Regions from separate parts of the Micromonospora sp. NPDC005979 genome, predicted to be linked through region 2. Evidence: riboswitches for the same ligand, from Rfam matches in the RefSeq annotation. Region 2 holds a riboswitch; the other holds the start of a gene.
What was found. Region 2 has a riboswitch for thiamine pyrophosphate ahead of ABZ272_RS19065 (ECF transporter S component). Riboswitches for the same ligand answer to the same signal wherever they lie in the genome.
Positions count from the first base shown of each region.

Region 1 (14,090 bases), on a different contig from region 2:
CGGCGACCGCCGGACTGGCCCGGTGGCGCGGCCAGATCCCGCTGATCAGCGCGGCGACCGGGGTGGCCGGTCCGGTGCTGGTGGCGTTCGCCTACCTGACCGCCGGCCCCGGCGACGCCGTCGACCGCTACCAGACGACCCCCTACTACGGCGCGCTGATCGCCGTCCTCGCCGGCGCCCTCGGGGCCGCGGCGGCCGCCCTGCTGCGCTGGCCCGTCGGCGTCCGCGCCGCCGAGTCCGAGGCGATCGCGCCCACCGACATCCTGCGTCCGCTGCCCACCGGCCCGACGCTGCCAGGTGCTGAGCCGGCGACGTCGACGGACCAGGCCGAGGACCACCCCGGGCCCGCCGGCGGACAGCTGGTCGAGACGGCTGCGGGTCCGCGTGCCGGTGACGACACCACCGGTGTACGCACCGTCCCCGCCCACTGGGACTGGCCGTCGGCCACGGCGAGCGGCCAGCACGGCCCGGTCCCCGCCGACGCGACGCGCCCGGGCGAGACCCCTCGACCCACCGGCCCCCGCCAGCGGTCGGCCGCCCCCGGTTCGGCAGCGGACGCCGCAGTCCCGGATCCCTCCGCCACCGGCGGGCGGTACGACCGCACACCGGCCCGCGCCTCCTGGCTGACCGACCCGACCGGCGAGTTCACCGCCGGGCGGCAGCCGTCGAGCCGCGACGAGGACGCGGCCGGCGGTGCCGCCGACCCGGCCCGTATCGCTGCGGCGTCCACCACGTCCGCGAGGGCAGCCGTCAGCCCCACGCCCGACGCGGGCGGGGACAGCCCGACGGACAGCGCGACGACCGGCCGAGACAAGCAGGCCACCGACCGCACGACGATCAGCGCCACGGAAGCCCCATCCGACAGGGAAGCCCCACCCGACAGGGAAGCCCCGCTCGACACGGACGGCTCCGGTGACACGGGCACTCCACTCGCGGGCACCACCGTCACTCCGGTCGCCCGCAGGGCGGGCACGCGGGCCAGGGGTGGCGCGGGCACGCCGAGCGCGGGCGACACCGGCGAGCCGGTCGCGGCCAACGCGGGCACCCCGAGCACGGGTCCGCAGGTCGTGGCCGGGCCGAGCACGGGTCCGCAGGTCGTGGACGCGGACGGGCCGAGCACGAATCCGCAGGTCACGGACGTGGCCGCCATGCCGAGCACGGAGAGCGTCGACAGCGCGGGTGACCGCGCTGTCGACGCGTCCACGCCCAAGCAGCGTCGCTCGCGCAAGCCGAAGTCCGTCCCGGCCGCCACCTCGACGACCACGACCGACGACGGCACGGCAGCAGCCACCGGGACGAACACCAGCGCGACGGCCACCGCCGATACGAGCACCGCCGGTACGAGCACCGAGGGGACGACCGGCGGACGCGCCAAGCGGACGGCCCGCGCCGGCAAGGGCACCGACGTGACGAGCGTCGACCAGCCGCTCGGCCACGACGCGTCGCGCCCTTCCGGCGAGAGTGAGAGCGCCACGCCCGACGAAGCGCCACGGACCGCCGCCGCGGAACCCTGGGCCATCGACGAGGGCGCGGGCCTGCCCGCCGAGACCGCCGGAGACTCCATCCCGGTCACGGAGTCCAGGGCGGGCCGCCGCACCGAACCCGAGGGTGGCACCGGCGCTTCGCTGTTCGGCGAGCCGACGGCGGGCGACGCGGGGGCCGACCGCTGGACGCCGGCAGCACCGGCCTGGTCGGCCACCCCGTCGTGGACCACGGCGTCGACCGACCCGGAATCGTCGGCTGCGGATGCGCCCGCGAGCGCCGAGGAGTCGACCGACTGGACGCCCCGCTTCCGGCACCGGGCGCCCCTGCCCGACCTGAGCCGGGTGCCCACCTGGGACGCCTTCGACACCACCCGCCGCGCCAGATCATCGGATCAGAGCACCGGTACGCCGGACCAGAACACCAGCGCACCGCCCGCCGGCACCGCCGGACCAGCCGTCAGCACGCCGGACCAGGCCACCGGTACGACCGACCGAGCCGACCAGGCCAGGGCGATGGCCGCCCTGGCGAGGTCGATCGTGCCGCCGTCGATCACTCCGGTCGTACCGGAGCAGGGGGACGCGTCCACCACCGCCGGCAGCGCCGAGCCGGCGAACGACCCCGCTCGGACGTCCACGGACGACGGGCGGTCCGCCCGGCGGGGGCGGCTCGGCGGCCTGTTCCGGCGTAACCGGGTGCGGGCCGACGAGGAGAGCCGGCCCGCGCCCGATGCGGCGGAGCCGCTGCCCTCGCAGGACGAGGAGTTCGTCGACTGGGTCGCCGGCCTCAGCAAGCCGGTCACCGACAACGAGCCCGAGCAGGAGAGCGGCCGTCGCTCGCTGCGCTCCACCGGCCGCCACCACCGCGACTGACCCGATCGACCCCGGGTTACGTGAAGCCGGGCCTTCCTGCCGGCCAGGACGCCCCGACTTCCCGGAACCCGGGGTTGACCATGCCAAACGTCAGGCCAGCGGCAGGTAGACCTTCCCGCCGCCGGAGACGAACTCCTCCGACTTGTCCTTCATGCCGCGGGCGGCGTACTCCTTAAGCTCCTGGGTGATCTTCATGGAGCAGAACTTCGGGCCGCACATCGAGCAGAAGTGGGCGGTCTTCGCGGGCTCGGCCGGCAGCGTCGCGTCGTGGTACGAGCGCGCGGTCTCCGGGTCCAGCGAGAGGTTGAACTGGTCCTCCCAGCGGAACTCGAACCGCGCCTTCGACAGCGCGTCGTCCCACGCCTGCGCGCCGGGGTGCCCCTTGGCCAGGTCGGCGGCGTGGGCGGCGATCTTGTACGCGATCACGCCGGCCTTCACGTCGTCCCGGTCCGGCAGGCCGAGGTGCTCCTTCGGGGTGACGTAGCAGAGCATGGCGGTCCCGAACATGCCGATCATCGCCGCGCCGATCGCCGAGGTGATGTGGTCGTACGCGGGCGCGATGTCGGTGGTCAGCGGCCCGAGCGTGTAGAACGGGGCTTCGTGGCACCACTCCTGCTGGAGGTCCACGTTCTCCTTGATCTTGTGCATGGGCACGTGACCCGGGCCCTCGATCATCACCTGCACGTCGTGCTCCCAGGCGATCTTCGTCAGCTCACCGAGGGTGCGCAGCTCGGCGAACTGCGCCTCGTCGTTGGCGTCCGCGATCGAACCGGGGCGCAGCCCGTCGCCGAGCGAGAACGTCACGTCGTAGCGGGCGAGGATCGCGCACAGCTCCGCGAAGTTGGTGTACAGGAAGTTCTCCTCGTGGTGCGCCAGGCACCAGGCCGCCATGATCGAGCCGCCCCGGGAGACGATCCCGGTCACCCGGTCCACGGCCAGCGGCACGTACGGCAGCAGCACCCCGGCGTGCACCGTCATGTAGTCCACGCCCTGCTCGGCCTGCTCGATGACGGTCTCGGCGAACACCTCCCAGCTCAACTTCACCGGGTCGCCGCCGACCTTCTCCAGCGCCTGGTAGATCGGCACCGTCCCGATCGGCACCGGGGAGTTGCGCACGATCGCCTCCCGGGTCTCGTGGATCCGCTTGCCCGTGGACAGGTCCATCACGGTGTCCGCGCCCCACCGGGTCGCCCAGGTCAGCTTCTCCACCTCCTCGGCCACCGACGAGCTGACCGCCGACGTGCCGATGTTGGCGTTCACCTTGACCAGGAACGCCTTGCCGATGATCGCCGGCTCGCACTCCGGGTGGTTCACGTTCAGCGGCAGCACCGCCCGACCGGCGGCGATCTCGGTCCGGACCAGCTCCGGGTCGACGTTCTCCCGGATCGCCACGAACTCCATCTCCGGCGTCACCACCCCGGCCCGCGCGTACGCGAGCTGCGTGGGCCGGCGACCGTCCGCGCCGGCCAGCGGCGTGCCCGCGCCCCGCACCGGGGCCACGTCACCGCGCTCGGCGATCCATCGACCACGCAGCGCCGGCAACCCCACCGCCGGGTCCGACCCCGGGCCGGACGTGTCGTAGAGCCGTACCGGCGGATGGTCACCGGTCAACGCCACCTCCGCGAACGGCACCCGCACATCCGGCCGCGATCCCTCGACGTACACCTTGCCTCGTGCCTGCATGACAACCTCCCTGGTGATCAGGCGGACCAGCCGAAGTGATCCAGCGGCCCGCGCCCCGTGCCCAGCTCCCAGCCCCGCCCGCCGGTCAGCGCGCGGAACACGTACTCCTTGGCGACCTGCACCGCCGCCGGCACCGGATCGCCCAGCGCCAGCCGCACGGCGATGGCCGCCGAGAACGAGCAGCCGGTGCCGTGGGTGTGCCGGGTGTCCACCCGGGGACCGCGCAGCAGGGTGGTGACACCGCCGCCGCACAGCACGTCGACCGCCTCGTCCCCAGCGACGTCGCCGCCGGTGACCACCACGTACTCCGGGCCGCCGGCCGCGAGGGCCTCGGCGGCCACGACCATCCCCGCCACGTCGTCCACTCCGCGTCCGGTGAGGGCCGCGGCCTCCGCGCAGTTCGGCGTCGCCACCCGCGCGTACGGAAGCAGCCGCTCCACCGCACCCACCACGCCCAGCCGGTGGCCGCTCGTCGCGACCAGCACCGGATCGACGACGAGCTGGGGCAACCGGCCGTCCCGGGCGGCCTGAGCCACCACGTCGGCGACGGCCGGAGTGCCGAGCATCCCCGTCTTGACCGCGCCCACGGTGAAGTCGGCGAGCACGCTGTCCAACTGCTCCGCGACCGTGCGCGGTGGCAACGGCAGGACGGCGTCGACACCCCGGGTGTTCTGCGCGGTGACCGCCGTGAGGACACTCGTGCCGTACGCGCCGAGCGCCGCGAAGACCTTGAGGTCCGCCTGGATGCCTGCGCCGGCGCCGGAGTCTGAGCCCGCGATTGTCAGGGTGGTTTTCGGGGTCATCTCTCCTCTTTGGTTGCGCTTTGGGGCTGCGGCCGACCGTGCCCACTCCGGGCGGTCAGGCTTGATCCCTGCGTGGGCACGGTCGGCCGCAGCCCTGACCGGGGGACCTCCGTGCGCCCGTGCCGGCCTTTCAGGACCTTCTGGGTGACCGCCTCTTCAAAGGCGCTGGTCAGCAGTTGTGCTGTCGCAGACGGATCCTCGGCTCGCATGAGGGCGCCTAGGACTGCCACTCCACTGGCTCCTGCCTCGACGCAGGCGGTTACCTGCTCTGGGGTTTCCACTCCCCCGAGGGCCAGTACGGGGACCGGGCTGGCCTGGACCAGCTTCCGCAGTCCCGCGGCTTCGAGGGGTGGGCCGTAGCCGGGTTTGGTGCTGGTGGGCCAGATTGGGGAGAGGGTGGCGTAGTGCTCGGTGGTGAGGCGGTTCAGTTCGGTCTCGTTGTGGCAGGAGCGGCCGACCAGGCGGGCCGGTGGCGGCGGGTACGGGCCGGCGGCCGGCAGGTGGACGGCGTCGCCACCCAGCGGGTCGGGGCCGGCCACGATGAGGGTCCCGCCGGCGTCGGCGAGGATCGCGCGCAGCTCGACGGCGAGGGCGGCGCGCTCGGCGCGGGGCAGGTCCTTCTCCCGCAGCACGACCCAGCGCACTCCCCCGGCCACCGCCTCCGCCACGACCCGTTCGAGACCGCTCCTGGCGACCAGCCGATCGGTGAGCAGGACGACCCCCGACGGCGGCGACCCCGTCACAGGTTCGGTCTTCCCTCGTCGGGGGTGGACGCGAGGGCGTGGAAGCGTCGGGCGATCCGGCCCGCGCCCGCCGCGAGGCGGCCGGCCTCGACGGCGTACCGCATCGCCGTGGCCATCGCCACCGGATCGGCGGCCCGCGTGACCGCGCTGGCCAGCAGGACGGCGTCGCAGCCCAGCTCCATGGCGAGCGCCGCGTCGGAGGCGGTGCCGATGCCGGCGTCGAGGATCACCGGCACGTCCACGCTCTGCCGGATCAGCCGGATGTGGTGCGGGTTGCCGATGCCGAGTCCCGAGCCGATCGGCGCTCCGGCGGGCATCACCGCGGCGCAGCCCACGTCGGCGAGGCGGCGGGCGAGCACCGGGTCGTCACTGGTGTACGGCAGCACCGTGAAACCGTCGGCGACCAGCTCCTCGGCGGCGCGGAGCAGCTCCACCCCGTCGGGCAGCAGCGTCCGCTCGTCGCCGATGACCTCCAATTTCACCCAGTCGGTGTCGAACGCGTCGCGCGCCAGCCGGGCCACCTTCACCGCCTCGGTCGCGGTGTGGCAGCCGGCGGTGTTCGGCAGCAGCCGTACGCCGCACCGGTCCAGCAGGTCCAGCAGCCCGCCGCCGGTGCCCGGCGCGGTGTCCACCCGGCGCAGCGCCAGCGTGACCAGTTCCGTGCCGGACGCCCGGATCGCCTGCTCCAGCACGTGCAGGTTGGCGGCTCCGCCGGTGCCGAGGATCAACCGCGAGGCGAACGTCTCCCCACCCAGTTCGAAGGGCACGCCGCTCACCCGCCCTGCGCGGCGGTGAGCACCTCGACGCGGTCGCCGTCGCGCAGCTCCGTGGCCGGCCAGCCGGCCCGGGGCACCACCTCGCCGTTGACCGCGACCGCGACGCCACGCTGGTGCGGCGCGACGTCGTGGACCAGGTCGGCCACCGACGCGCCGCCGGGAACGCTGCGCCCGGCTCCGTTCACCGTCAGCTCCATCACTCCTCCTCGAAACTGCTTCCCGGGCCGGCGAACCGGTCGGCGCCGAAGCCGGTGAGCAGCGGGTCGGGCGTTCCGGTGAGCACCAGGTCGGTGATCGCCTCGGCGGTGACCGGGGTCAGGACGATGCCGTGCCGGTGATGCCCGGTGGCGGCCAGCACGTCCGGCCGGCCGGGCAGCGGCCCGAGGATCGGCGCGTTGTCCGGGGTACCGGGGCGCAGCCCGGCAACGGCCTCCACCAGGTCGTACTCGGTCAGTTCGGGCAGCAGGTCGACACCGGCGCGCAGCAGCCGCTGCACCGCGCCGGCGGTGACGGTGGTGTCCGACCGCTCCTCGACCGTCGCGCCGAGCACCACCTCGCCGTCGGCGCGGGGCACCAGGTACACGTGCTCGCCGTCGGCGTACCCCCGGATCACGTGCCGGAAGCCCGGCGCGACGCCGCCGGGCGCGCGCAGCCGGAGGATCTGGCCCTTCACCGGCCGCACCGGCAGGCCGGTGAGGGCGGCCGCGCCGCAACCGGCCGCGACCACGGTTACCCCGGCCTCCACATCGGACAACCGCCGGACCGGCCGCGGCACGAACGCCGCGCCGGCCCGCCGCGCGGCCGTGCGCAGCGCCGGCACCAGCCGCCGGGGATCGACCTGGTGGTCGGTGGGCGCGAGCGCGCCGCCGCGCACCCGGGGCGCGAGCGCCGGCTCGCGGTCGCGCAGCTCACTGGGGCGCAGCGGCGTCACCGGCAGATCCAGACCCTGTTGGTACGCCCACAGCCGGCGGGCCTCGGCCAGGTCGTCGCCGGTCAGCCCGACCATCAGGGTGCCCTCGGTCCGGTAGCCGATCGCGGCGTCGCTGGCCTCGGTCAACTCGGCGGCGAACGCGGGCCAACGCGCGGCGGAGGCCACCAGCAGCTCGGTCAGTCGCCGTTCCCCGAAGTACGCCTCGGCGACCGGGGAGAGCATCCCGGCGGCGACGGCCGACGCCCCCGACCCGGGAGTCGGGTCGTGCACCTCGACGCGTAGTCCACGGGTGGCACAGCGCCACGCGATCGCCAGCCCGATCGGGCCCGCGCCCACCACCGCCACGTCGGCGCGGGTCACGCCAGCGCCCGCAGCAGGTCGGCGGTCGCCCGCCCGGGATCGGCGGCCGAGGAGACCGCCCCGACCACGGCCACCCCGTACGCCCCGGCGGCGCGCAGCGCCGGCACCCGGTCGGCGGTCACTCCCCCGATCGCGATGACCGGCACGTCGACAGCGTCGACGACGTCGCGTACCCCGACGGACCCGATGGGTTCGGGCAGGCCGGCCTTGGTGCTGGTGGCGTGGCACGGGCCGACGCCGAGGTAGGTGGCCCCGGCGACGACCGCCTCGACCGCGCCGCGCGGCGCGCGGGCGGTGACGCCCAGCACGCCGGTGGGGCCGAGCACGTGCCGGGCCGCGGCGACCGGCAGGTCGTCGGCGCCGACGTGTCCACCGGCGGCGCCGACCGCCAGCGCCACGTGCAGTCGGTCGTTGACCAGGCACGTCGCCCCGTACGGCGCGCACAGCGCGAGCACCCGGGCGGCCAGGTCGTACGCCTCGCGGTCGGTGGCGGAGTCCTGGACCCGGACCTGCACGACGAGGTCGGCGTGGGCCGCCGCGAGGGCGGCCCGGACCACGGTGAGGGGATCGCGCCCGGGTCGGGTGTCGGTGATCAGATGCAGTCGTCCAAGGGACGGCACGGCAACGCTCCTCCCTGCGCCGGCATTACCCGGATCAGGTTCGACGGTCGGGGGCTGTCAGCCCCCCTCTCAGCCCGGTACACCGGGCTCCCGTGGGTTACTTGGGTGTCACCGTACGACAGATCGGCCTCCTCTGCCAAGGGTGGGTCGTCGGCCCCGAGGCGACGCATCGATCGGGGTGCTTTCTCCTGTCCTGTTCGGAATGTCGCCCGCCGTTGCAGAACCGTTACCCGCCGGCATCTTGCCGGACATCGATGCAGCAGAACTAATTTGTTCAGCGATTCGACAAAATGCCGGCGTGGACGCCCTGGCACGGCGTCCCCACCGGCTCCATCTGGGACGGTCTTCGGCGAGCCGGCCCCGCGATCCCTGTCCACCGCGACATTGGAGGCGGCGTGTCCCGTTCTCGTCGTGCCCGTTTACCACTCACCGCTACCCTGTTGTCCCTCGCGCTGACGTCGACGGCCCTCATCGGGTCCCCGGCGCAGGCGGCTCCGTCCGGAGCGCAGATCCCCGCGCGAGACGTGCCTGTCGCGGCTCCGCTCTCCCAGGCGGCGCCGAAGGCGCCGAAGGCCGCAGCGGCCGACCCCTACTCCGTCCTGATCTTCTCGAAGACCGCCGGCTTCCGGCACGACGCCATCCCCACCGGCATCGCCGCCATCCAGCAGCTCGGCGCCACCAACGGCTTCACGGTGGACACCACCGAGGACGGCGCCGCGTTCAGCGACGCCAACCTCGCCAAGTACAAGGCCGTGATCTGGCTCTCCACCACCGGCGACGTCCTCAACGCCGACCAGCAGGCGGCCTTCGAGCGGTACGTGAAGGCCGGCGGCGGTTACGTCGGCGTCCACGCCGCCTCCGACACCGAGTACAGCTGGGCCTGGTACGGCGACCTGGTCGGCGCGTACTTCGCCAACCACCCGCAGAACCAGCAGGCCACCGTCAAGGTGGAGGACCCGGCCCACCCGTCCACCGCCGGACTGCCGGAACGCTGGTCCCGGTTCGACGAGTGGTACAACTTCCAGACCAACCCCCGGTCGGACGTGCACGTCCTGGCCAGCCTGGACGAGAAGAGCTACACCCCGGGCGCCGGCGCGATGGGCGCCGACCACCCGACGGCGTGGTGCCAGGACTTCGACGGTGGCCGCTCCTGGTACACCGGCGGCGGGCACACCCGTGAGTCGTACGCCGAGCCCGAGTTCCTCAAGCACCTGCTCGGCGGCATCCAGACGGCGGCCGGCGTGGTCGACGCCGACTGCGGCGCGTCGAAGACCTCCAACTTCGAGAAGGTCACGCTGGACAGCAACACCAGCAACCCGATGGAGCTGGACATCGCCCCCGACGGGCGGGTCTTCTACATCGAGCGCGACGGTCGCGTGCAGATCATCAAGCCGGACACCGGCAACACCGTCACCGCCGTCGACCTGGACGTCTTCACCGGCAACGAGGACGGCCTGATCGGCATCCGGCTCGACCCGGACTTCGCCACCAACAAGTGGGTGTACCTGTACTACGCCCCGAACGACAACGTCACGCGGAACCTGCTGTCCCGGTTCACCGTGACCGGCGACACCATCGACCTGGCGAGCGAGAAGCAGGTGCTGCGGGTCGACACCCAGCGCAACACCTGCTGCCACGCGGGCGGCAGCATGACCTTCGACAGCGCCGGCAACCTGTACCTGGCCACCGGTGACAACACCAACCCGTTCGAGTCGAACGCGTACGCGCCGCTCGACGAGCGTCCGGGTCGCCAGGACTACGACTCGCAGCGCACGTCGGCCAACACGAACGACCTGCGCGGCAAGGTGCTCCGGATCCACCCGGAGGACAACGGCACGTACACCGTCCCGTCCGGCAACCTCTTCCCGGCGGGCACCGAGAAGACCCGTCCCGAGATCTACGCGATGGGCTTCCGCAACCCGTTCCGGATCGGCACCGACCCGAAGACCGACACGCTGTACGTCGGTGACTACGGGCCGGACGCCAACTCGAACAACCCGGACCGAGGCCCGCGGGGTCTGGTCGAGTGGAACGTCGTGACCCCCGGCAACTACGGCTGGCCGTACTGCACGGGCACGAACGAGGCGTACAACGACTACACGTTCCCGTCCGGTCCGAGCGGTCCGAAGTTCGACTGCGCCGCGCCGGTCAACAACTCGCCCAACAACACGGGCCTGACCAACCTCCCGCCGGTCGTCCCGGCCACCGTCGACTACGGCTACGCCGGTGACGCGCGGTACCCGGAGATCGGTGGCGGTGGCGCGCCGATGGGCGGCCCCGCCTACCGGTACGACGCCAACCTCAACTCGACCCGCAAGTGGCCGGCCTACTTCGACGGCAAGGCGCTGCTGGGCGAGTGGAACCAGAACAAGATGTACACGATGCAGATGACCGCCGACGGCAAGTCGTTGGTGGACATCAACCAGTTGCTCCCCGGCATGTCGATGATCCGGCCGATGGACTTCGAGTTCGGTCCGGACGGCGCGCTGTACCTGATCGAGTGGGGCAGCGGCTTCGGCGGCAACAACGACAACTCCGGGGTCTACCGGATCGACTACACCGCCGGTGACCGTGCGCCGATCGCGGCGGCGGCCGCCAACCCGACCTCGGGTCCGGCCCCGTTGACGGTGCAGTTCTCCAGCGCCGGCTCTCGGGACCCGGACGGTGGCACGCTCACCTACGCCTGGGCGTTCGGTGACGGGCAGACCTCCACCGAGGCCAACCCGACGCACACGTACGCCACGGCGGGCAACTACACGGCGCAGCTCACCGTGACCAACCCGAAGGGCCGCACGGCGGTGGCCAACGTACCGGTCACCGTGGGTAACACGGCGCCGACGGTGACCATCGAGTTCCCGCCGGACGGTGGCTTCTTCAACTGGGGTGACCAGGTCCGCTACACGGTCAAGGTGACCGACCCCGAGGACGGGCAGATCGACTGCACCAAGGTGAACCTCCAGGTGCTGCTCGGTCACGACGAGCACGCCCACCCGCTGGAGCAGCACACCGGCTGCACCGGCACGGTCCAGACGTCGCTCGCCTCCGGGCACGGCGCCGAGGCGAACGTGTTCGCGGTCTTCGAGGCCACCTACACCGACAAGGGTGGCGCGGGCGGTTCCGGCGCGCTCACCGGCCGGCAGATCGAGATCCTGCAGCCCAAGCAGAAGCAGGCCGAGTACTTCACCGCCACCGGGCGTACCCCGGTGAGCACGGGCGGCGGCGACGCCGGCGTGCAGCGCGAGGCCGCGACCGACACCGCCGGTGGCGGTCAGAGCATCGCGTTCATCGAGGACGGCGACTGGTGGTCGGTCGTTCCGGCGAACCTCACCAACATCACCGAGATCCGGTTCCGGGCCGCCTCGGCCGCCGCTGGCGGTCGGATCGAGGTCCACGCCGGTGCGGTCGACGGACCGGTCGTGGCCACGGCCACCGTTCCGGCGACCGGCGGGTGGCAGACGTACACGGACGTGAGCGCGCCGGTGACCGGTGCCGCGAGCGGCGGGCTGTACTTCGTGGCCCGCGACCCGAACGGCGGAACGGGTTCGCTGTTCAACGTCAACTGGATGGACTTCGTCGGTCGCGGCGTCACCGAGAACGGGCCGCCGGTGGTCACCGCCACCGCGACCCCGACCACGGGCACCGTGCCGCTCACCGTCGCCTTCGACGGCACGGCCACCGACGCCGAGGGTGACACCCCGCTGACGTACGCCTGGGACTTCGGTGACGGCGGTACGGCGTCCACCCTGGACGCCAGCCACACGTACACCAGTGTCGGTGCCTTCACGGCCACCCTCACGGTGACCGACAGCAAGGGTGCCAAGTCGTACGCCACGGTGCCGGTGCGGGTGAACGCTCCGGACACGTCCTGCCTCGGGGCGCGTTCGGACGACTTCAACGGCAACACGCTGGACAAGAGCCGGTGGACCACCGTGGTCCGGGAGAACCAGCTCTACTCGCTCAGCGGCGGCGCGCTGAAGCTGCCCACCTCGGTGGGTGACCTATACGGCGCCCGCAACGACGCCACCAACCTGGTACTCCAGGCGGCGCCGACCGGCGCCTGGGAGATGACCACCAAGGTCACCCTCCCGGTGACGGCCAACTACCAGCAGGCCGGCCTGCTGGTGTACGGCGACGACGACAACTACGCCAAGGTGGACCTGCTCTACAACGGCAGCCGTCGGGTGGAGTTCATCCGGGAGACCGCCGGGACGCCGCGCAACGACGCCGCCGACGCCGCCAACGCGCCGGCGGGTGACACCGTGTACCTGCGGGTCACCAGCGACGGTACGAACCTGACCGCCGCCTTCTCGGGCGACGGCCAGACGTTCACCCCGGTCGGCCGTTCGGCCGCGCTCGCCGGCATCACCAACCCGCGGATCGGGGTCTTCGCGCTCAACGGAGGCACCGAGGCGCCCGTGGTGGACGCCGCGTTCGACTCGTTCGTGGTCACGCCGGACGCCCCGGCCGGCCCGGTCGAGCCGTCGGACGAGTTCACCGGCACCACGCTGGACAAGTGCCGGTGGGACGCCATCGTTCGGGAGGACCCGAACGGCTACCGGGTGACCGACGGCGCGCTGCGGATCGACGTGCCGAACGGTGACATCTACGGCACCGACAACACCGGGCCGAAGAACTTCATCCTCCAGACCGCGCCCTCGGGCGACTGGACCCTGGAGACCAAGGTCGACGGCAGTCTGCTGAACGAGCAGTACCAGCAGGCCGGTCTGCTCGTGCAGGCCGACGACGACAACTACCTGAAGTTCGACTTCATCGCGGACAACCAGGCCGGCCAGGCGGTCACGCGGCGGATCGAGTTCCGCAGCGAGATCGGCGGGACGGTGCAGAGCCCGCAGCCGGAGGCGACGAGCCTCACCTCGGCGGTGTGGTACCTGCGCCTGGCCCGGGTGGGCGACACCTTCACCGCGTCGTACTCGGCCGACGGGACGACCTGGACCACGCTGGAGGCACTTACCAACAGCGCGGTGGGCGCCACCCCGAAGGTGGGTCTGTTCACCCTCGGCGCCAACCAGACGGCGTCGAAGACGGCCGCGTTCGACTACTTCCGGTTGAGCACGAAGGTGGCCGACGACAAGGCGCCGGTCACCACCGCGGCGGTGTCCGGCACGCCCACCGACGGGTGGTACACCGGCCCGGTGACGGTCACCCTGACCGCCGCCGACGAGGCCGGTGGCAGCGGGCTCGCCAGCACGGAGTACCAGCTGGACGGGGCCACCGCGTGGACGGCGTACACCGCGCCGGTGGCGATCAGCGGTGACGGCGAGCACGAGCTGCGCTTCCGCTCGACCGACAAGGCCGGCAACGTGGAGTCGACGAAGACCGTCACGGTCAAGATCGACGCCACCGCGCCGGTGACCACGGCGACGTTCGCCCCGGCGAACGACGCGGGCTGGCACAACGGGACGATCCCGGTGGTGCTGGCCTCGACCGACGCCGGTTCCGGGATCAAGACGGTCGAGTGGTCGCTGGACGGTGGCGCGTGGACGCCGTACACGACGCCGGTCGAGGTGAACGGTGACGGGCAGCACGAGCTGCTGTACCGCTCCACCGACAAGGCGGGCAACGTCGAGACGCTCAAGTCGGCGATCCTGAAGATCGACGGCACCAAGCCGACGCTGCTGGTCTCCGGCATCGCCGACGGCCAGCTCTACGGCGACAGCCAGGACGTCCGCGTGTCCTGGCAGGCCGTGGACCCGACCTCGGGCATCGCGTCCGTGGTCGGCCAGCTCGACGGCAACACGTACGCCAGCGGCACCCTGCAGGCCATGTACGAGCTGTCGCTCGGCCTGCACGAGCTGACCG
Region 1 is NZ_JBEXUR010000008.1:275,626-289,715, forward strand. It holds gene ABZ272_RS16240 (hypothetical protein) at 1-2,354, shown strand, start outside; gene thiC (phosphomethylpyrimidine synthase ThiC) at 2,445-4,037, opposite strand; gene thiD (bifunctional hydroxymethylpyrimidine kinase/phosphomethylpyrimidine kinase) at 4,055-4,840, opposite strand; gene ABZ272_RS16255 (thiamine phosphate synthase) at 4,837-5,583, opposite strand; gene ABZ272_RS16260 (thiazole synthase) at 5,580-6,359, opposite strand; gene thiS (sulfur carrier protein ThiS) at 6,356-6,556, opposite strand; gene thiO (glycine oxidase ThiO) at 6,556-7,650, opposite strand; gene thiE (thiamine phosphate synthase) at 7,647-8,270, opposite strand; TPP riboswitch at 8,265-8,374, opposite strand; gene ABZ272_RS16280 (ThuA domain-containing protein) at 8,795-14,090, shown strand, end outside.
Region 1: it holds a riboswitch for thiamine pyrophosphate, as region 2 does, so the genes downstream of both, thiE (thiamine phosphate synthase) here and ABZ272_RS19065 (ECF transporter S component) in region 2, are expected to answer to the same signal.

Region 2 (14,090 bases):
GGCGTGGGCCGGGGTCAGCCGAGTAGGGGGCGGAAGGTTCCGGCCAGGATGCTCGTCGTCAGGGCCGCGCCGGCCAGCGCCGCCGCGCCGACGACCAGCAGCGTGTCGGCGAGCCGGAAGCGTTGCCGGCGAGCCACGGTACGGGGTGTGCCGGCGTCGAACCCGCGCGCGTCCATCGCGACGGCCAGCCGGGTGCCTCGGCGGATCGCCCCGACCAGCAGTGCGAACGCCGTGGACGCGAAGAGTCGTAGCTTGGCCACCGGGTTGCGCCCCGCGTCGACGCCGCGGGCCCGGCGGGCCATGCTGATCATCTGCCACTCCTGCCCGAGCAGCGGCACGAGCCGGAACGCGGCCAGTGCCCCGATGGCGAACCGCGCCGGCGCCTTCGCGTTCTGGATCAACGCGTCCGCCAGGTCGGTCGGGTCGGTGGTGGCGAAGACGATCACCCCGGGCAGGGCCACCGCGAAGATCCGCAGCACCAGGCCGAGAGCGGTGAGCAGCACGCCGGTACTCACCAGCACCGGCCCGGCGTGCAGCAGGACGCGGCCGGACTGGTCGGCGGCGAAGAGCACCAGCGTGACCAGGATGCCGACGGCGCTGAGCAGCAGCGGCAGCGCCCGCCGGGCCAGTACCCGGTAGCGCAGGCCGAACAGCGGCAGCACGGCGAGTTCGACGGCGATGGCGACCGCGGGCGCCACCGGGTCGAGCGTGGCCAGCAGGGTGAACGAGAAGACCAGCGCGGCGGCGAGCTTCGCCACCGGGTTCCGGCGGGCCAGCGGCGCTCCGGGTCGGGCGACCGGCTCGATGCTGATCATGGGCGTGGCTCCCGTCCGGCGCTGCGGCGTCGGTAGCGGCGCGCCGCCGCGTTCACGATCGCTCCGAGGTGACGGTTGCGCGCCGCCGCGCTCACGACCGCTCCAGGGTGACGGTGCGGTCGGCGAGCGCGGCGACGAAGTCCGGGTCGTGGGTGACGCTGACGACGCCGTGCCCGGCGTCGCGCAGGTCGGCGAAGAGGTCGACCAGCTCGCCCCAGGTCCGCCGGTCCTGGCCGAAGGTGGGTTCGTCGCAGATCAGCAGGCGTGGCGCGGTGGCCAGGGCCGTCGCCACGCTGAGGCGTCGCGCCTCCCCACCGGAGAGGGTGTACGGGTTGGCCGCCGCGAGCCGGGTCAGTCGTAACCGCTCGAGTAGTCCGGCCACCGTCTCCTTGACCGCTGCCTCGGGTTGACCCGTCCGGCGTGGGCCGAGCGCCAGCTCGTCGAAGACGGTGCCGGTGACGAACTGGTGCTCCGGGTCCTGGAAGACCGACCCGATCCGCCGCGCCAGCGTGGGCGCGCGCCAGCGGTGCGGGGGAGTGCGATGGTGGGCACCGGCCAGCTCGGCCGAGGCGGTGACCCGGCCGGTGCCCGGTTTGAGCAGCCCGCCGAGCAGCAGCGCCAGGGTCGACTTGCCGGCACCGTTCGGTCCTCGTACGGCGAGGGCCTCTCCGGCGCGTACCGTCAGATCGGTGGGCCCCAGCCGCGACGGCAGGCCGAGCCGGTCGGCGGTGAGCAACACGTCGCCGGCGGCGGCGGTGGCCCGGCGCGGCGCGATGGGGTGACCGGGCACCCAGACGCCCTCGGCGGCGAGGGCGTCGCCGTGCGTGGCGAAGACCGCGTCGGGTGGCCCGTCCGCGCGGATGCCGCCGCCGGGCTCCAGGACGACCACCCGGTCGACCAGCGGCAACGCCTCGGCCACCCGGTGTTCGACGAGGATCAGGGTGGTGTCGGCGTCCAGCGCGCCCGCCACGGCGCCCCGGACCAGGGCGGCGCCGTCCGGGTCGAGGTTGGCGGTCGGCTCGTCGAGCAGCAGCAGGCCGGGCCGCAGCGCCAGCGCGCCGGCCAGGGCGAGGCGCTGCTGCTCGCCGCCGGAGAGGGCGGCCGTGTTGCGGTCGCGGGGGTACGGGAAGCCGACGCGCCGCAGCGCCTCGTCGACGCGCGGCCAGATCTCGTCCGTGGGTACGCCCCGGTTCTCCAACCCGAACGCGACGTCGTCGCCGCTGCGTGCCATGACCAACTGGGTCTGCGGGTCCTGGAAGACGATGCCGACCCGTTCCCGGCCCTTGCGCGGGTCGAGCCCGTCGATCTCGACGGTGCCCTCCTGCTCACCGGAGTCCTCCGGCAGCAGCCCGGCGAGCGCGGCGAGCAGGGTGCTCTTGCCGGCCCCGGAGGGCCCGAGCAGCAGCACCCGCTCCCCGTCCGCCACCCGGAGATCAACCCCGCGCAGCGCCCAGGCCCGCCGCCCGGCGTGCCGCCACCCAAAACCCCGCAGCAGTACCCCCACCACCCCTCCTCCCGGGTCGTCCCCCTGTTGATCAAGAGGTTCGCGTCAGAATTCCGCCTCGCGGTGACGCCAACCTCTTGATCAACGAGGTAAGGGCAGGTTCTAGACCAGCGCGCGGGTTCGGCCTGATGGGAGGCGGTCCAAGGCGCCGGTGTTGGCCAGGGCGCGGGTGAGCGCCCAGCCGCCGACGCCCGCGATGATCGTGGCGCTGACGATGGTGAGCAGCGCGTACGGGATGCGGTAGTCGCCCAGCGCGTACTCGGCGTTCCAGACGAAGAAGTCGAACAGGGCCGCGCTGAGGCCGGTCAGCGCGCCGGCCAGCACGGCGGTCGGCAGGCGGTACGACCGGTACCGGAAGGCGGCGAACGCCAGCTCGGCCCCGATTCCCTGCACGATGCCCTGCGGGATGACCGTGCCGGCCCACTGGCTGCCCAGTAACGCGGAGATGACCGCGGCCACCGTCTCGCAGTAGAGCGCGGCGCCGGGCTTGCGGATGACCAGCCCGCCGACCACGGCCGGCATCAGCCACACGCCGTAGATCAGCGTCTGCGCCGGCGGGAAGAAGGCGAACGCCCCCTCGGTGGCGCTCCAGACCAGGCCCCAGGCCCAGAAGATGACGCCGAAGGCGACCGCGATCACCGAGGCGACCACGATGTCGATCGTGCGCCAACGGTTGGTGGTGTTGTCCATGCTGTGCTCCCAGTTCAGTGAAACGAACCAGGAGAAGACGCACGCCGCGCGTCCGGTGGCACCGGACCCACGGCGCGGCTGGAGGTCGACCGAACTCCCTGCGCTGGCATTACCCAGATCAGGTTCGAGGGTCTGCGGGCGTGCCCGCACTCTCAGCGCTGTGCGCTCCCCTGTCGGATGTGAAGTTGTCTCGCTGACGCTAGCACCGACCAGGGGTAACAGCCCAGCAGGGCGTCACCGTGGCCGGCGCATCCGGGTCGGCGCGACGACGGCTGGGTAGGCTGACGATCATGCAGGTCGACGCGCGGGGTCTGACATTCGAGGTACGCACCGGCGGCCCGTCCGACGGCGTCCCCGTCCTGCTGCTGCACGGGTTTCCGCAGCACAGCGGCGAGTGGGACGAGGTCGTGCCGCCGCTGCACGCCGCCGGCCTGCGCACCTACGCCCTCGACCAGCGGGGCTACTCGCCGGGCGCGCGCCCCGCCGAGGTGGCGGGGTACCGGATTCCCGAGCTGGTCGCCGACGCGGTCGCGGTGCTCGACGCGCTCGGTCTGGACGCCGTGCACCTCGTCGGCCACGACTGGGGCGCGGTCGTGGCCTGGGCGGTGGCCGCCGCGCACCCGCAGCGGGTCCGTACGTTGACGGCGGTGTCGGTGCCGCATCCGGCGGCCATGGCACACGCGCTCGCCACGGACGGCCAGCAGAAGGCCCGGTCGTCGTACATCGCGCTGTTCCGCAAGCCGGGCAAGGCCGAGAAGGTGCTGCTCGCGTGGCACGCGACGGCGCTGCGCAAGCTGCTGGGCGGGGTGGGCGACGCCACCCGGGTTAACCGCTACGCCGAGCCGATGCGCGAGCCGGGCGCGCTCACCGCCGCCCTGAACTGGTACCGGGCCATGTCCCGCGCCGACCTGGCCGCCGTCGGCCCGGTCGCCGTACCGACCACCTACGTGTGGAGCGATCGGGACGTCGCGATCGGCCGGACCGCCGCCGAGGCGTGCGCCGCCCACGTGACCGGCGACTATCGCTTCGTACCCCTGGCCGGGGTGAGCCACTGGATCCCGGACGCCGCGCCCGCCGCGCTGGCCGAGGCGGTCCTGGCGCGGGTCGCCGGGACGGCCTGAGCCGTGCCGGGCGGGGGAGAGCTGTGACCGTTCCCGTCGGCGGGCCGAGCACCCGCCGGTCGATCGCCGCGCAACTCCGCCTGCTGGGCGTACGCCCCGGATCGACGGTGCTGGTGCACGCCGGGATGCGCCCGCTGGGCTACGTCTGCGGCGGACCGCAGGCGCTGGTGCTCGCCCTGCGTGACGCGCTCGGCCCGGACGGCACGATCGTGGTGCCCACCCACACCCCCGACAACAGCGACCCCGCGCAGTGGCGGAACCCGCCGGTGCCGGTGGACTGGTGGCCGCTGATCCGCGCCGAGATGCCCGGCTTCGACCCGGCGGTCACGCCGAGCCGCCACATGGGCGTCCTCGCCGAGACGGTCCGCTGCTGGCCACGGGCACTCCGCAGCACCCACCCCCACGTGTCGTTCGCGGCGCTCGGCCCGACGGCCGGGCAGGTCGTCGCCGGGCACGCGCTGGCCGACATGCTCGGCGAGGCCTCACCGCTGGCCCGGCTCTACGACCTGGACGCCGACGTGCTGCTGCTCGGAGTCGACCACAGCGTCAACACCTCGCTGCACCTGGCCGAGTACCGCCGTCCCGCCCTCGTCCGCGAGCGACTGGGCGCGGCGGTGCGGACCGCCGACGGCGGCCGGGAATGGGTCTGGTGGCAGGACGTCCGGCTCGACGAGAGCGACTTCGGCGCGCTGGGCCGGGACCTCGACGCCACGACGGTGGTCCGCGTCGGCCCGGTGGGCGCCGGGACGGCGAGGTTGGTACGCCAGCGGGCGGCGGTCGACTTCGCGGTGCGGTGGTTCGCCCGCAACAGACGGACGGAGGACGTATGACGGTGAGCGCCGAGGACTACCTGAGGGTGGTGACCGAGACGATGTCCCGGGTGGCCGCCAGCCAGGCCGAGGCCGTGGGTCGGGCCGCCGACCTGATCGCCGACGCGGTACGCGCCGACGGGGTGGTGCACGCCTTTGGCACCGGGCACTCGGAGGCCCTCGCCATGGAGATCGCCGGCCGGGCCGGCGGGCTGGTACCCACCAACCGGATCGCCCTGCGGGACCTGGTGCTGCTCGGCGGCGAGCCGGCCGACGTGCTCGGGCCGCTACTGGAACGGGACCCGGCGGTGGCGCACCGGCTCTGGGCGTTGGCTCCCGTACGGCCCGCTGACATCTTCGTGCTCGCCTCGAACTCCGGGGTCAACGGCGCGATGGTCGAGTTCGCCACGCTGCTCAAGGAACGGGGTCACCAGCTGGTCGCGATCACCTCGGCACAGCACTCCGGCCGGATGACCTCCCGCCACCCGTCCGGGCGCAAGCTGGCCGACCTCGCCGACGTGGTGCTCGACAACGGCGCGCCGTACGGCGACGCGACGCTGCCGTTGCCCGACGGGGGCGCGGTCGGCGCGGTCTCCTCGATCACGGCCGCGCTGCTGGCCCAGCAGATCACCGTGGAGGTGGTGGCGCGGCTGCTCGCGGTGGGGGAGCGGCCCCCGGTCTACCTGTCGGCGAACATCCCGGACGGGGACGCGCACAACAACGCGCTGGAGGCCCGGTACGCCGGACGGATCCGTCGCGGTTCCTGACGTTGCCGCGCGATGAACGGCAGGTGTCGTGAGCCTGTTTCGCGCTCGGTCGGGTGGGGCATTGGCGTTGCTGCCGGCGGCCAGGACCGTCGGCAGTACCGTCGCACCGGAGGTAGCGCGTGTCCAAGGAGACCGAGAAGCAACGCTGGCAGCGTAACTTCGCCGACCTACTCCAGGAGTTGCGGGTCGCCCAGACCGGCGTGCAGATCCTCTTCGCCTTCCTGCTCACCCTGCCGTTCAGCAACGGCTTCACCCGGACCAGCGAGTTCCAGCGCGACGTCTACATCGTCGCCCTGCTCGCCGCGGCCGCCGCCACCGCGATGATCATTTCGCCGGTGGCGTTCCACCGGGCGCTGTTCCGCCAGGGGCGCAAGCCGGAACTGGTGCGGTTCGCGCACCGCATGGCGACCGGCGGCCTGGGCTTCATGTTGATCGCCATGGTCAGCGCGGTGCTGCTGATCACCGACTTCGTGCTGGACCGGCCGATCGCCTTCGTGCTGAGCGCGCTGGCCGGGCTCTGGTTCCTCGTCTTCTGGGTGATTCTGCCGTTCGCCCGGCGCAACTGGGGTGACGACGACATCGACGACGAGGACGACGACCCGGACACGCTCACCGTCGGCTGACCTCCGTCGATGTTCACGCCACGCTACCCCTGGGTAACAACCGGGGGTAGCGTGGCGTTAGTCGCACACGTCGAGCAGCCGCACCGAGCTTCGAGGGGGCAGCCGTGACCACGACACAGGACGGCCGACCGGCACCGGACGGCCCCGAATCCGGTCCTGCCCCCGAACCCGGTGCCTCGGCCGGCACCGCCGCACCGCTGCCCGCCGAAGCCGGACAGGTCTCCGAGAAGGAGGCCCGCAGGGTCGCCGAGGCCGCCCGCGAGTCCACCTGGGACCGTCCCAGCTTCGGCAAGGAACTGTTCCTCGGCCGGTTCCGGCTCGACCTCATCGACCCGTGGCCGCGGTCCGACCCGGACGACGTGGCCCGCGCCGAGGAGTTCCTCGGCCAGCTGCGCTCCTTCATCACCTCCGAGGTGGACGGCGCGGCAATCGAGCGGGACGCCTCCATCCCCGACTCCGTCTTCCACGGCCTCGCCGACCTCGGCGCGTTCGGCATGAAGATCGACCGGAAGTACGGCGGCCTCGGGCTGAGCAACCTGCACTACTGCCGGGCCCTGATGCTGGCCGGCTCGGCCAGCCCGGCGATCGGGGCGCTGCTCTCGGCCCACCAGTCGATCGGCGTGCCGCAACCGCTGAAGATGTTCGGCACCGCCGAGCAGAAGCAGCGCTTCCTGCCCCGACTCGCCGCCGGTGAGGTCTCCGCGTTCCTGCTCACCGAGCCGGACGTCGGCTCCGACCCGGCCCGGCTCGCCACCACCGCCGAACCGACCGACGACGGCACCGGCTACCGGCTCAACGGCGTGAAACTCTGGGCCACCAACGGCACCGTGGCCACCCTGCTGGTGGTGATGGCCCGGGTGCCCGCCGCCGACGGTCGACGCGGCGGCATCACCGCGTTCGTGGTGGACGGCGACAGTGCCGGCATCACCGTGGAACGGCGCAACGAGTTCGTCGGCCTGCGCGGCCTGGAGAACAGCCTGACCCGCTTCCACGACGTGTTCGTTCCCGCCGAGAACGTCATCGGCGGCGAGGGCAAGGGCCTCAAAATCGCCCTGACCACGCTGAACACCGGCCGGCTCTCGCTGCCGGCCATGTGCGTGGGCGCCGGCAAGTGGGCGCTGCACGTGGCCCGGGGATGGGCCGCCGACCGCGTTCAGTGGGGACGGCCGGTGGGCGAGCACGAGGCCGTCGCCCAGAAGCTCTCCTTCATCGCCGCGACCACGTACGGCATGGAGACCATGCTCGACCTGTGCTGCCTGCTCGCCGACGACGACCGCAACGACATCCGGATCGAGGCCGCGCTGGTCAAGCTCTACGCCAGCGAGATGGCCTGGAAGATCGCCGACGAGCTGGTCCAGATCCGGGGCGGGCGCGGCTACGAGACCGCCGACTCCCTGGCCGCCCGCGGCGAACGCCCGGCCAACGTCGAGCAGGTGCTCCGCGACCTGCGCATCAACCGGATCTTCGAGGGCTCCACCGAGATCATGCACCTGCTGATCGCCCGGGAGGCCGTCGACGCCCACCTGTCGGTGGCCGGCGACATCATCGACCCGGAGGCGGGGCTCGGCCGCAAGGCCCGCGCCAGCGCCCGGGCGGGAGCGTTCTACGCGCGGTGGCTGCCGACCCTCACGGTCGGCAAGGGCCAGAGCCCATCGGCGTACGCCGAGTTCGGTCCCCTCGCCGGCCACCTGCGCCAGGTGGAACGCTCCTCGCGCAAGCTGGCCCGTTCGACGTTCTACGCGATGTCGCGCTGGCAGGGAAAGATGGAGCGCAAGCAGGCGTTCCTCGGGCGCGTCGTGGACATCGGCGCGGAGCTGTTCGCCATGTCCGCCGTCTGCGTGCGAGCGACCGCCGAACGTGACACCCACCCGGAGAACGTCGAACTGGCCGACCTGTTCTGCCGGCAGGCCCGCGTTCGGGTGGACGCCCTGTTCGCCGCCCTCTGGAACAACACCGATTCGGTCGACACCGCCGCCGCCAAGCGGATCCTCGCGGGCCGCTACGCGAGCGTGGAGGAGGGCGTCGTCACCCCGTCCGCCGAACTGCCCTGGGTGGCCCGCTGGGAGCCCGGCCCGTCCACCGCCGAGGACGTCCGCCGCCGCATCCCCCCGAAGCCGTAGGCCTTCGCGACAGGTCCCCGACCCATCGGCGGGACGATCGCGGCGTTGGCGGGGACGATCGCGGCGTTGGCGGGGACGATCGCGGCCCGCAAGATCGTGCTCGATCCTGGATTCAGTGGCATCCCTGCGACCCCGAGGCCACTACTTCCTGGTTCGAGCACGATCTTGGTGCGGTGCGGTGCGGTGCGGTGCGGTGCGGTGCGGTGCGGTGCGGTGGGGCACGTCAGCGGGCGACCGCCCAGGCCAGCACCCCGGCCAAGATCAGACCGTTGAGCCCGGCCAGGGCGAGGTACGCCGCAGGTGGAATCTTCTTGCCCCGGCGGACGAAGGAGACCAGGACGGCGGCGTAGCCGAGCAGCAGGACGGCGATGACGATCAGGAAGTAGAACACCCGACGACCTTAACGGCCTGTACCCGCACCCCCGAGCCGCCGCCACACCCCCAAACCCCACGCCCCGTGTTCCCGCCCCGAGTGTTCGCGCCGATCTTGCACTTTCGGTTGTCAACTCAGGACGGTATGCCCCTTACGTCACCACAGAAAGTGCAAGATCGCGGGGTGGTCACCGCCCGACCTCGTCGATCATGGAGTTGTGGTGCCTGTTATAGGGATTGAGGGGTGCTTTGTCACCCACCAGAACTCCATGATCGACGAGCGGGGGCGCGGGCGAGGGTGGAGCGGGGCGGGGGAGAGGGGGCGCGAGGGTGCACCCGTGGGCGAGGGCTTGGCGCGGGTGGGCGAGGTGCGGGCTCGCGTGGGCGCGTGGGCGAGGGTGGGCGCGTCGGCGTGGGCGAGGGTGGGCGCGCGGGCGTAGGCGCATGGGGTAGGCGCATGGGTAGGCGCGGGGGCGTGGGGCGCGTGGGCGTGGGGCGCGTGGGCGTGGGGCGTGGGTGGGCGCGTGGCGCGGGCGTGGGGCGTGGGCGTGGGGCGTGGGTGGGCGCGAGGGCGTGGGTGGGGGAGGGCGTTGGTGGGCCGGGGTTGAGGGGCGTGGGGTGAGGGGTGGGGGGTTAGCGGGCTTTGTTGCGGAGGCCTAGTTGGCGTAGCTCCAGCGCGGCCAGGGCGTCGACGGTGTCGTCGTCGCCGCGTCGCCACGCCTCGGCGACGTCCGGGGCGATCCGCGTGAGCCGGCCCAGCGGCTGGGTGGCCAGCGCGCGGAGCGCGAGCAGGTCCCGTCCGGCCGGTACGGCGGCGAGCTTCGCGGCCGAGCCGGCGCGACGCATCCAGCGCAGCCGCAGCGGCAGCCAACCGAAGAGCACCAGACCGAGCGGGAAGATCAGCACCGCGACGGTAAGGGCGAGGGCGAGTTGGTCGACCAGGTGCTGCTGTTCCCGGCCGGCGTCGGCGAGCCCTCGGGCGGCGTCGGCGGCGCGCTGGAAGGGTGCGGTCAGTTCGTCACCGACCAGCGGTACCCGGCGTACCTTGCCGCCGGCGTCGGCGAGGTTGTCGGCGAGGCCACTGCCCGCGCCCTCCAGCTTCTGCCCGGGTACGGCGAGCTTCTGCACCAGGTCGTGCAGCCAGAGGGCGGCGCGGATCGCGACGTACACCCAGACGACGACGAGCAGGTCGGTGAGCAACTGACGGACGGCGGTCGGAAACCGATCGGCGTAGATCTTCACGTCGGACAGCGTGCCACGAACGACGACGGGCCGGCACCCGTCGATTCGGTGGCCGGACCGGAGGGCGGGAGCCAGCCGTCGATCAGGCGAGCCGCAGGTCCACGAACGCGATGGTGTCGCCCGGTAGGACGTACCGGTCGGTCTCGACGAAGCCGTGGTGGCGGGCGAACCGCAGGCCCCCGTCGTTGGACGCCAGGACGACGGTCTCGATCGTCTGCGCGCCCAGCTCACGGGCCCGGGCCAGCCCGCGCTGGTAGAGCTGCTCCCCGTAGCCGTGCCGGCGGCTCCCGGGCAGCACCCGGGCGATCACGGTCGCGGCGTCGGGCGCCGGGGGGCGTACGGTCGAGCAGCCCACGGCCACCCCGTCGGCGTACGCGACCTCGAGGATGTGGCGCTGGGCTCGAGCGGCGATCTCGTCGGCGGACAGGGGCGCCGTCGGGATGATCGAGTTGTGGATGTGCTGCCAGTCGCGCAGCGCCGTCTCGGTGCCCGCGGACTGGACGGGAGTGAACCGAAGGCCCGTCATCGGACGCAGGTCGGGCAGGTGCCGAAGATCTCCAGGGTGTGGCTGACATCTGCGTACCCGTGCTCGGCGGAGACCCGGTCCGCCCAGCTCTCCACCGCCGGGCCGGCGACCTCGACGGTACGCCCGCAGGCCCGGCAGACCAGGTGGTGGTGGTGCCCCTCGCTGCACCGGCGGTAGAGGTGCTCGCCGCCCGGCGGGCGCATCACGTCGATCTCGCCCGCGTCGGCCAGCCCCTGGAGGGTGCGGTAGACGGTGGTCAGGCCGACCCGCTCGCCGCGCTGCCGGAGCATCGCGTGCAGTTCCTGGGCGCTGTGGAAGCCGTCCATCTCGCCCAGCAGCGCGCTCACCGCCGAGCGCTGCCGGGTGTTGCGTACGGCGGCGCCGCTCTCGCTCATGATCCCTCCCCCGCGTGACTGACCGCGTCCGCCACGATATGCGCGACGTGCTCGTCGACCAGGCTGTAGGCGATCTCCCGACCTCGACGCGAGCCGCGCACCACGCCCGCGCCGCGCAGCACCCGCAGGTGCTGGGAGACCAGCGGTTGCGCGGCGCCCAGCTTCTCCACCAGCTCGTGCACGCACCGCTCGCCGTCGGCGAGCTCGCTGACGATGGCCAGCCGGATGGGCGCGGACAGGGCTCGGAGCAGTTCGCTGGCTCCGTCGAAACCCTCGTAGCCCGTTGCGCTGGTCATCTTGCAACGGTAACCAATACCACCGACATCCGCCGATCCGGCCAGGCCCTAGTCGAGGACGACCTCGTGCGGCTCCACGGCTGGTACGAGCGCCGGCGCGGTGCGGCGGTGCCGCCTACGCCAGATCGTCCCGGCGACGGCCATCACCAGGAAGGAGGCGATGGCCAGCAGCACCACCGAGGCCCCGGGCGGGGTGTCGGCGCTGGCGGCCACCCAGACACCCGAGCCGGCGGCGAGGAACCCGAGCGCCATGGCGGCGGTCATCGTGCTGCGGAAGCCCCGGGTGACCTGCTGGGCGGCGGCCACCGGAACCACCATCAGCGCGCTGATCAGCAACACGCCGACGGCCCGCATCGCGATGGTCACCGTGACCGCGGTGGTGACCGCGATCAGCAGGTTGAGCGTGCGCACCGGGAGGCCGGAGACGCGGGCGTACTCCTCGTCGTGGCTGATCGCGAAAAGCGCCGGCCGCAGGGCGATCATGGTGATCAGGATCGCCGCACCGAGCACTCCGACGGTGATCAGGTCGTCGGTCGAGGTGGAGAGCAGCGATCCGAACAGGTAGGCGTTGAGGTTGGCGCTCGTCGCGTCCGAGAGGCCGACCAGCAGGACGCCACCGGCGATGCCGCCGTAGAAGAGCAGGGCCAGGGCCAGATCGCCGGAGGTACGCCCGCGGGCGCGGACCAGCTCGATGGCGATCGCGCCGACGGTGGCGACGATGACCGCCACCAGCACCGGTGAGCGGTTCAGGAGCAGGCCTGCGCCGACACCCGTCAACGCCACGTGGCCGATGCCGTCGCCGATCAGCGTCAGTCGGCGCTGCACCAGGTAGATGCCGAGCGCCGGAGCGGCCAGGCCGATCACCAGCGCGCCGATCAGGGCACGCTGCATGTAGGGGTACTGAAAGAGTTCCATCGTCAGTTGCTCCACAGCCCGGCGGGCTCGTCGGGACCGTGCGGGTGCACGTGGTCGTGATCGGGCTCGGCGTGGTGGCCGGCCGGGTCCGGAACCGGGCCGTCGTGACAGATGCCGCCCTGGTGGACGACGACCGCCCGGCTGATCACCGGTCGCAGCGGGCCCAGCTCGTGGGCCACCAGCAGCACCGTCCCGCCGTCGGCGACGAAGTCGCGCAACGCGCCCGCGAACGCCTCCTGGCTGGCCGCGTCCACTCCGGCGGTGGGCTCGTCGAGGATCAGCAGTTCCGGCTTACCGGCCAGCGCGCGGGCGATGAGGGTGCGCTGCTGCTGTCCGCCGGAGAGGGTGGACACCGGATCGGTGGCCCGTTCGGCGAGCCCGACCGCCCGCAGCGCCGCGTCGACGGCGGCCCGGTCGGCGGCGCCGGGAGGGCGCAGGATGCCCCGGCGGGCCAGCCGGCCGGAGGCCACCACCTCACGGACGGTGGCGGGCACGCCCGACCCGGCGCCGAGGCGCTGTGGGACGTACCCGATGCGCTGCCACTGGCGGAACTGGCGCAACGGCCGGTCGAAGAGGGTGATCGAGCCGGAGCTGAGCGGCACCAGGCCGAGGATGGTGCGGATCAGCGTGGACTTGCCGGAGCCGTTGGCCCCGAGCACCGCGACCACCTCCCCGGCGGTCACGGTGAACGAGACGTCCCGGAGAACGGGGCGGCCTTCGTAGCCGACCGCGCCGTGCTCCACGGTGATGACAGGTGTGCTCACGAGCAGCTCAACGCCGTCCGCAGGGTCTGCAGGTTGGTACGCATCACCGAAAAGTAGTCGGCGTCGCTGCCCGCAGCGAGTCCTTCGATCGGATCGAGCACCGCGGTCTTCGCGCCGACCTGACCGGCGATGGTCTCGGCGACCTTCGGGCTGACCAGCGCCTCGAAGAAGATCGTGGTGGCGTGGTGTTCCTTCGCCTCCTCGATGACCTGGGCGAGCCGCTGGGGCGAGGGCTCGACGTCGGGGCTGAGCCCGGTGATGCCAACCTGGTCGAGGTGGTAGCGGTCGGCGAGGTAGCCGAACGCGGTGTGGCTGGTCACGATCTCGCGTCGCTGGCAGGTCGCCAGGCCCTTGGTGAACTCGCCGTCGAGGGTGGTCAGGTCGGCGCGCAGGGCCGCGGCGCGGGCGGTGTAGTCGGCGGCGTGCTTCTCATCGACCGTGCCGAGCTGTTGGGCGAGCTTGTCGCCGATGGTGGCGAGCCGGATCGGGTCGAGCCAGACGTGTGGGTCCTTGGCGTGCCCGTGCCCCTCCTCGCCCTCCTCGTCGCCCTCGTGGTTGTGGCCGCCGGAGCTCGCGTCCATCAGCGGCTGCACGCTGGCTACGTCGAACACGGGTGCGTCGTCGTCCTGCGCGATCGCCTCGTCCACCGCGGGCTGGAAGCCCTTGAGGTAGACGATCAGTTCGGCCTCGGTGATCTCACCGACCTGGCGTGGGCTCAGCTCCAGGTCGTGCGGCTCGGCGCCGGGCTTGGCCAGGTTGGTGACGCGGACGGCGTCGCCGCCGACGCGCTCGGCGACGAACTGGAGTGGGTAGAACGCGGCCACCACGTCGACCCGTTGGGGATCGGCGCCGGCCGGGCCGCCGGTGGAGCAGCCGGTGGCGGCGCCCAGGGCGATCAGGGCGGTCGCGGCGGCGGCCAGGACGCGGGACATGGTGCGGTTGCTCATGTCGCCAACTGTCCGTGGTAACGACAATGATTGTCAAAAACGCATGCTTGCATGTCAGAGCAGCTTCGCCAGGCCCACCGTCACCAGCAGAGTCAGCATCAGCAGCCGGAGCACCCTCGTCTGCGGCGCCTGAACCGGCCAGGTGGTCACCAACAGGGCGATCAGAGCGGCGGCGAGGGCCAGC
Region 2 is NZ_JBEXUR010000011.1:315-14,404, forward strand. It holds gene ABZ272_RS19055 (energy-coupling factor transporter transmembrane component T) at 15-815, opposite strand; gene ABZ272_RS19060 (ABC transporter ATP-binding protein) at 907-2,322, opposite strand; gene ABZ272_RS19065 (ECF transporter S component) at 2,422-3,009, opposite strand; TPP riboswitch at 3,087-3,191, opposite strand; gene ABZ272_RS19070 (alpha/beta fold hydrolase) at 3,300-4,130, shown strand; gene ABZ272_RS19075 (AAC(3) family N-acetyltransferase) at 4,154-4,960, shown strand; gene ABZ272_RS19080 (SIS domain-containing protein) at 4,957-5,706, shown strand; gene ABZ272_RS19085 (DUF6328 family protein) at 5,826-6,329, shown strand; gene ABZ272_RS19090 (acyl-CoA dehydrogenase family protein) at 6,527-8,449, shown strand; gene ABZ272_RS19095 (hypothetical protein) at 8,673-8,840, opposite strand; gene ABZ272_RS19100 (hypothetical protein) at 9,455-10,063, opposite strand; gene ABZ272_RS19105 (GNAT family N-acetyltransferase) at 10,146-10,589, opposite strand; gene ABZ272_RS19110 (Fur family transcriptional regulator) at 10,586-10,984, opposite strand; gene ABZ272_RS19115 (metalloregulator ArsR/SmtB family transcription factor) at 10,981-11,280, opposite strand; gene ABZ272_RS19120 (metal ABC transporter permease) at 11,329-12,195, opposite strand; gene ABZ272_RS19125 (metal ABC transporter ATP-binding protein) at 12,198-12,959, opposite strand; gene ABZ272_RS19130 (metal ABC transporter substrate-binding protein) at 12,956-13,906, opposite strand; gene ABZ272_RS19135 (hypothetical protein) at 13,961-14,090, opposite strand, start outside.